2 regions of the Glutamicibacter sp. GQ173 genome follow, and region 1 is predicted to be linked to the other one. Evidence: riboswitches for the same ligand, from Rfam matches in the RefSeq annotation. Region 1 holds a riboswitch; the other holds the start of a gene.

Evidence for each region. Region 1 has a riboswitch for glycine ahead of gcvP (aminomethyl-transferring glycine dehydrogenase). Riboswitches for the same ligand answer to the same signal wherever they lie in the genome.
Region 2: linked by a shared signal. The riboswitch ahead of cycA (D-serine/D-alanine/glycine transporter) and the one ahead of gcvP (aminomethyl-transferring glycine dehydrogenase) in region 1 are both predicted to bind glycine.

What each region holds. Positions count from the first base shown of each region.
Region 1 is NZ_JCAXDT010000001.1:776,741-780,235, reverse strand. It holds gene AC6CHO_RS03690 (serine hydrolase domain-containing protein) at 1-309, shown strand, start outside; gene AC6CHO_RS03685 (SGNH/GDSL hydrolase family protein) at 366-1,154, shown strand; glycine riboswitch at 1,256-1,353, shown strand; gene gcvP (aminomethyl-transferring glycine dehydrogenase) at 1,519-3,495, shown strand, end outside.
Region 2 is NZ_JCAXDT010000008.1:177,240-180,734, forward strand. It holds gene cycA (D-serine/D-alanine/glycine transporter) at 1-1,444, opposite strand, end outside; glycine riboswitch at 1,621-1,728, opposite strand; glycine riboswitch at 1,730-1,828, opposite strand; gene AC6CHO_RS13860 (heavy metal translocating P-type ATPase) at 2,308-3,495, opposite strand, start outside.

The DNA.
Region 1 (3,495 bases):
GGATTCCTCAGCGAGGAGACTTGGTCGAAGGTCTCCACGGAGCTGGTCTACGGCCATGACCGCACCAACGGATTGCTGCACGCCTTCGCCTTGGGATTCATGAAAGCCACCTCGCGCATCGACTACGGCTCGATTTTTGCCTATGGACACGATGGCGCGAACTCCTCGCTGGCCTTTGCAGACCCGGCCTATCAGTTGGGTTTTGGCTTCATCCCGTCACGCAATGAAGGCGCCAGAGATGTTTCTACGGGGGTGCAGCTCAGCCAGCTGGCGCGTCAGCTCATCTTGGCCAAGAACGCCAAAGCGTAATCCAGCTAGCCTCGTGGCACTACGCAAGATCATCAGGAACATGAAGTGGGATTGAAGTGAAGAAATTTCTGGCATTGGGTGATTCATTTACCGAAGGCGTTGGCGATGCCGACGCAGCACGTCCAAACCAGGTGCGCGGATGGGCCGACCGGGTTGCTGAAGTGCTCAGCGCGCAGGGGGATTGGGAATATGCCAATCTTGCGGTGCGCGGCAAGAAAATTGGCCAGGTGATCAACCAGCAGCTTGACCAGGGGCTGTCCATGGCTCCGGACCTGGTGAGCATCTACGCCGGCGGAAACGATATCCTTCGCCCCACCGCGGATTTGGACGCGCTGATGCGCGGCTATGACGGAATGATCCGCCGCTTTTCCGATGCTGGTTGCACCGTGATGCTCTTTACCGGTTTTGATACCGTCGAGTCCCCGCTGTTTTCCAGGACTCGCCCGCGCACGGCCATCTATAACGAGAAGGTCCGCGAGATCGCCGACAAGCACGGCGCGATCATCGCCGACTACTGGCGCTGGCGGGAATTCTCGGACCTGCGGTACTGGGCCGCAGACCGCCTGCATATGAATGAACTTGGCCATGCGCTGATGGCCTCCAAGGTGCTCAACGTCCTGGGCGAAGAGCAGGTGGCCGAGGGCAACTGGGCCGAACTGATCCAGGCTCCAGTGCTGCCCGAGCTGGCCGTGAACTCGCGCGGCGAGAAGCTCAAGGAAGAATTGGGCTGGGCCACCGAGCATTTGGTGCCGTGGCTCAAGCGCCGCCTGACCGGAACGTCCTCTGGAGACTCCTTGTCAGCCAAGTATCCCGAGTACGTTCGGCTAGCCGTCCCGGCGAGCTAGAAGTTTTGTGTCAGTTTTTCTGCCGAGGCGTCTTTGATGTTCCGCGCGAGGCAGGTAACATGGTTGTGTGCTGCGGGTCTCCGACCGGCAGCGTGCGCCATAGACGGATGGCGGGAGAGCCCCGTTCACACCATGGACGGGCGCCGTAGGAGCAATTCCTCCCCAGGAAACTCTCAGGCCCCCGTACCGCCATCACGAGGCAACTCTGGAAAGTAGCCGGCCAGTACCGGTTCACCGAAGGTGCAAGCGCCCGGCTTAGTTGGCCGGACGCGTAAAACTCTCAGGTAGTGCAACAGGGATGGGGAGGCAAAGCGTCCTTCCTTTGGCATGCGCCAAGACAGATCCCCGTGGAGACTCCAGCACCATGACCATCACGCAGATTTCGGCTTCTACGAATAGCGAATTCGTTGCTCGCCATATCGGCCCGCGTCCTTCCGACGTAGACACCATGCTTCAGACTCTGGGCTACAACAGCCTCGAAGACCTGATCGACACCGCCGTTCCGGCAGACATCCGCCAAGACGCCATGCTGGATATCCCAGCCGCCCTGAGCGAAACCCAAGCACTGGCCCACCTGCGTGACCTGGCCTCCAAGAACGTCATGAAGACCCAGATGATCGGCCAGGGCTTCTACGACACCATCACCCCCGCGGTGATCCGCCGCAACATCGTGGAAAACCCGGCCTGGTACACCGCTTACACCCCGTACCAGCCAGAAATCTCCCAGGGCCGCCTCGAAGCCCTGCTGAACTTCCAGACCATGGTCATGGACCTGACCGGACTGCCGATCGCCAATGCTTCGCTGCTGGACGAATCCTCCGCCGCCGCCGAAGCGGTGCTGATGATGCGCCGTGCCAACAAGAAGAAGGCCAAGGGCAAGACCGTCCTGGACTCCAACATCTTCCCGCAGACCATCAAGGTCGTGCAGGGCCGCGCCGACGCGCTGGGCTTCGAAGTCGAGGTCGCTGACCTCTCCGCAGGCCTGCCAGAAGGCGACATTTCCGGCATCGTGCTGCAGCAGCCAGGCAGCAACGGCTCGATCTCCGAGCACGCCGGCATCATCGCCGCCGCCAAGGAAGCCGGCGCCATGGTCACCGTGATCGCCGACCTGCTGGCACTGACCATGATCACCCCTCCGGGCGAGCAGGGCGCCGATATCGCCGTGGGCAACACCCAGCGCTTTGGCGTGCCGCTGTTCTTCGGCGGACCGCACGCAGCCTACATGGCAGTGGCTGATGGCCTGACCCGTTCCATGCCAGGACGCCTGGTCGGCGTTTCGGTGGATGACGCAGGAGTTCCTGCCTACCGCCTGGCGCTGCAGACCCGCGAGCAGCACATCCGCCGCGAGAAGGCCACCTCCAACATCTGCACCGCACAGGCATTGCTGGCCATCTGCGCCTCCATGTACGCGGTGTACCACGGCCCAGCAGGCCTGAAGCAGATTGCATCGCGCGCCAACAACCACGCCCGCGTGATCGCCAGCTCGCTGGTTGCCGGCGGATTCACCTTGGCCTCGCAAACCTTCTTCGACACCGTCGTGGTGAACGTCGAGAACGCCGAGGAAACCATCGCCAAGGCCATCGAAGCGGGCATCAACCTGCGCAAGGTCAGCGACACCCAGGTCGGCGTCTCCACCGACGAGACCACCACCTCGGACATTGTGAAGTCCCTGCTGGAGGTCTTTGGCGTGCAGCTCTCGGCTCCTGAAGGATTCGAGATCCCTGCCAGCCAGGTGCGCACCAGCGACTTCATGACCCACCCGATCTTCAACACGATCTCCTCCGAGACCCAGATGATGCGCTACCTGCGCCGCCTCTCGGACCGCGACCTGGCGCTGGACCGCACCATGATCCCGCTGGGCTCATGCACCATGAAGCTGAACTCCGCTGCCGAGATGGAATCCATCACCTGGCCAGAGTTCGCTTCCATCCACCCCTACGCACCAGCAGAGCAGACCGAGGGGTGGCGCGAACTGATCACCGACCTGGAAGGCCGCCTGACCGCGATCACCGGCTACGCTGGCGTCTCCATCCAACCAAACGCCGGCTCGCAGGGCGAATACGCAGGCCTGCTGGCCATCTCGGATTACCACGCATCGCGTGGCGAGGGCCAGCGCAATGTCTGCCTGATCCCGGCTTCCGCCCACGGCACCAACGCCGCCTCGGCAGTGCTGGCCGGCATGAAGGTCGTGGTCGTGAAGACCGCAGCCGACGGAACCATCGACGCCAATGACCTGGATGCCAAGATCGAGGCCAACAAGGACGTCCTCTCGGCCATCATGATCACCTACCCGTCCACCCACGGGGTCTACGACGCCGACGTGCGCGAGGTCTGCGACAAG
Region 2 (3,495 bases), on a different contig from region 1:
CCTGGCTGTCGCGGTAGGCCGCTGCTTCATAGCGTTCGTGTGCCACCTTACCCCTGTGGGCCAGACGCAATGCTTCGTGCTGCGGGCTGCGGCGAACAACAAGGTAGCCCAAGCCCAGAACCAGGAACCAAACTGGCGTGACCAGCAGGGCGGCAAAGGTATCCGGCTGAGTGGTCAGCGCCCAGAGGATGAATCCGAAGAAGACCAGCACCGCATACGGCATGACCCGTCCGCCGGGAACCTTGAAGCTGGAAGCGTCGTGCAGGTGAGGGCGGCGGGCGCGGAAAACCAAGTAGCTGAGCAGGATGATGGTCCAGACGAACATGAAGCACAAGGCCGACACCGTGGTGACCAGGGTGAAGGCGCCCATGACCGAATCACCGCTGTAGAGCAGGACGACACCGGCCAGCAGGAACATGCAGGAGAACATCAGTGCGTTCTTGGGAACCTTGCGGCGTGAAAGCTTCGCAAAGCCGGCCGGAGCATCGGCTTCCAAGGCCAGCCCGCGCAGCATGCGGGAAGTGGAGTAAATGCCGGAATTAGCGCTGGAGGTTGCACTGGTGAGCACCACGAAGTTGATGATGCCGGCAGCCCCAGCCAGCCCGGCCAGGGCGAACATCCCAACGAAGGGAGAGTTCTCGGAGGAGAACAGCTTCCAAGGCTGGACGGTCATCAAGATGATCAAGGCGCCCACATAGAAGAACAGGATGCGGACCGGGATGGAGTTGATGGCCTTCGGAAGGGTCTTTTCGGGATCCTTGGTTTCGGCGGCAGTTGTGCCCACCAATTCGATGCCCACGAACGCAAATACCGCGATTTGGAATCCGGCTACGAAACCCATGAACCCGGTGGGGAACATTCCGCCGTTGGCCCACAGGTTCGCGATTGATGCGGTGGCACCGTTGTGCTGGAAGCCGGTGATGATCATGACCAGGCCAACGACGATGAGCGCGCCGATGGCGACGATCTTGATCAGCGCGAACCAGAATTCGGTTTCGCCGAAGGCTTTTACTGTGGCCAAATTCAGCACCAGCAGCAGCGCGATGCAGGCCAAGGCAGGAATCCACAGCGGGAGGTCGCCCCACCAGAAAGCAACATAATGGGCGATGGCGACGACGTCCGCAATGCCGGTGACCACCCAGCAGAACCAGTAGGTCCAGCCGGTGAAGAAAGCTGCCCAGGGACCCAGCAGGTCGCCTGCAAAATCGGCAAAAGTCTTGTAGTCCAGGTTGCTCAGCAGCAGCTCGCCCATCGCACGCATGACGAAGAAGAGCATGAAGCCGATGATCATGTAGACAAAGATGACCGACGGGCCGGCGACGGAGATGGTTTTGCCGGAGCCCATGAACAGGCCGGTGCCTATGGCGCCGCCAATGGCGATGAGCTGGATATGCCGGTTGGATAGTCCGCGTTCAAGTGTGGGATCAGAACTGGTGGTACTCATGCTGGTTGCCTTCCAGGAGTGTGGCGTGACACCTAGCAACTTACTTTGCTGGGAACGCCAGACTCGCCCGGCTCCGGGAAGGCAACGTCAGCCCGCTGCGCTGAGAGCAGCTGCTGCCTATGCCGCTGGAGAGAGCCGTCGAATCGGAGGCGCCGAAAGCGTCAGTGTTCGTGGTCCCTCCCCAATCTGTATTTGAACCTGAGAGTTTTCACTTCAACCCGACTACTGGGCGAAGCTTGCTCCTTCGGTGAGCACAGTTCATTCTGTGCTGCTTTCCAGAGTTGCCTTCTCGTGGCGGTACGGGTGCCTGAGAGTTTCCCGGGGAGGAAATTGCTCCTACGGCGCCCGCCCTTGGTGAGGACGAGTCTCTCCCGCCACGCATCAGCGGCATATGTGGTGATTGCCATCACAGTATGCGCAGAACTGTGAATGTGATGCAAGTCGCACGACTGAAAGTTTTATTGTTGCCTCGTGGGCCGTCCCGCAGGAATGGCCGCGAGCCGGCTTGGCGGATATCGCGGGAATTCGGGCCCTTGTCGGAGGCAAGGGGAGGTGTTGCAGGCGGTCTGCCCGAAACTGTTCCCGCACCTGACTTGAACTCTTGTCCCAACCAGCAGGGTGGCCGCCTTCATCAAGAGCGATGAATGGCAAGTATGCACTGGGATGCCAGCGCTCGATTACTTCAGGACTCGAAGTGATCTGGCGCAAATCATGGCGATGCATGGAGGGAATCTGCAGGCTATGGCTTATGGCGAAGACGGAGTCGCAACCCTGGACGAGGTCATGAGCTTGAGTGAAAGCGGATGCTTCGCGACTTTCAAGCAAGTCATGACCTGCGTCGGGGAAGCGCTGCAGGCCGGGCGCTATTTGCCGAAGCGGCGCAGGCGCAGCGAGTTGAGCACCACCAGCACCGAGCTGGCCGCCATGGCACCGCCGGCGATCATCGGGTTCAGCAGCCCAAGGGCTGCGATCGGGATGCCCGCAGTGTTGTAGGCGAAGGCCCAGAACAGGTTCATCTTGATGGTTGACAGCGTCTTGTCCGACAGGTCGATGGCTGCGGTGACCTGGTGCAGGTCGTTGCCCATCAGGGTGATGTCGGCCGCCTCAATAGCCACATCGGTGCCCGAGCCCATGGCGATGCCGAGGTCCGCCTGGGCCAGGGCGGGAGCGTCGTTGACGCCGTCGCCGACCATTGCCACCACGCGTCCTTGCTCCTGCAGCGAGGCAATGGCCTTGGCCTTGTCCGCTGGGAAGACCCCGGCGAACACGTCTGCGGACTTGATTCCCACTCCGGCGGCGACCTTGGCCGCCACCGACTGGTTATCGCCGGTCAGCAGCACCACGCGCAGTCCACGCTGCTGCAGTTCGCTGATCGCTGCGGCGCTCGAATCCTTGACCTTGTCAGCCACGGAGATTACGGCCTGGAACTCGCCGTCCACCGAGACCAGGATCGCCGTGGCGCCCTGGGACTCTGCGTCGGCGAGCATGGTGCGGGCCTGCTGGTCGAGATCGGTGCCCTGGGTGGCGAGCCAGCTGGCGCGTCCGACCACCACCTTGCGGCCCTCGATCACGCCGAGGACTCCGCCGCCGGGATCCGACTCGAAGCCGGTGACCTGGGCCAGCTCGCCCTGGGCCGCTGCGGCCTTGGCGATGGCCTGGGCGATCGGGTGCTCGGAGTGGTGTTCCACGGAGCCCGCCAGCTTCAGCACCTGCGCCGGGTCGACGCCGTCGAGTGCTGCGGTGCCCAGGTGGGTCATCACGCCGGTGGTTACGGTGCCGGTCTTGTCCAGCACGATGGTGTCCAGCTTGCGGGTATCCTCCAGCACCTGCGGACCGCGGATCAGGATGCCCAGCTGGGCGCCGCGTCCGGTGCCCACCAGCAGGCCGATCGGGGTAGCCAGGCCGAGGGCGCAAGGGCAGGCGATGACCAGCACGGCGACCGCGGCGGTGAAGGCGGCGTAGATGTCACCGGTGACCAGCCACCAGGCCAGGAAGGTGAGAACCGCGATGCCCAGAACAATCGGGACGAAGACCGCCGAGATCCTGTCAGC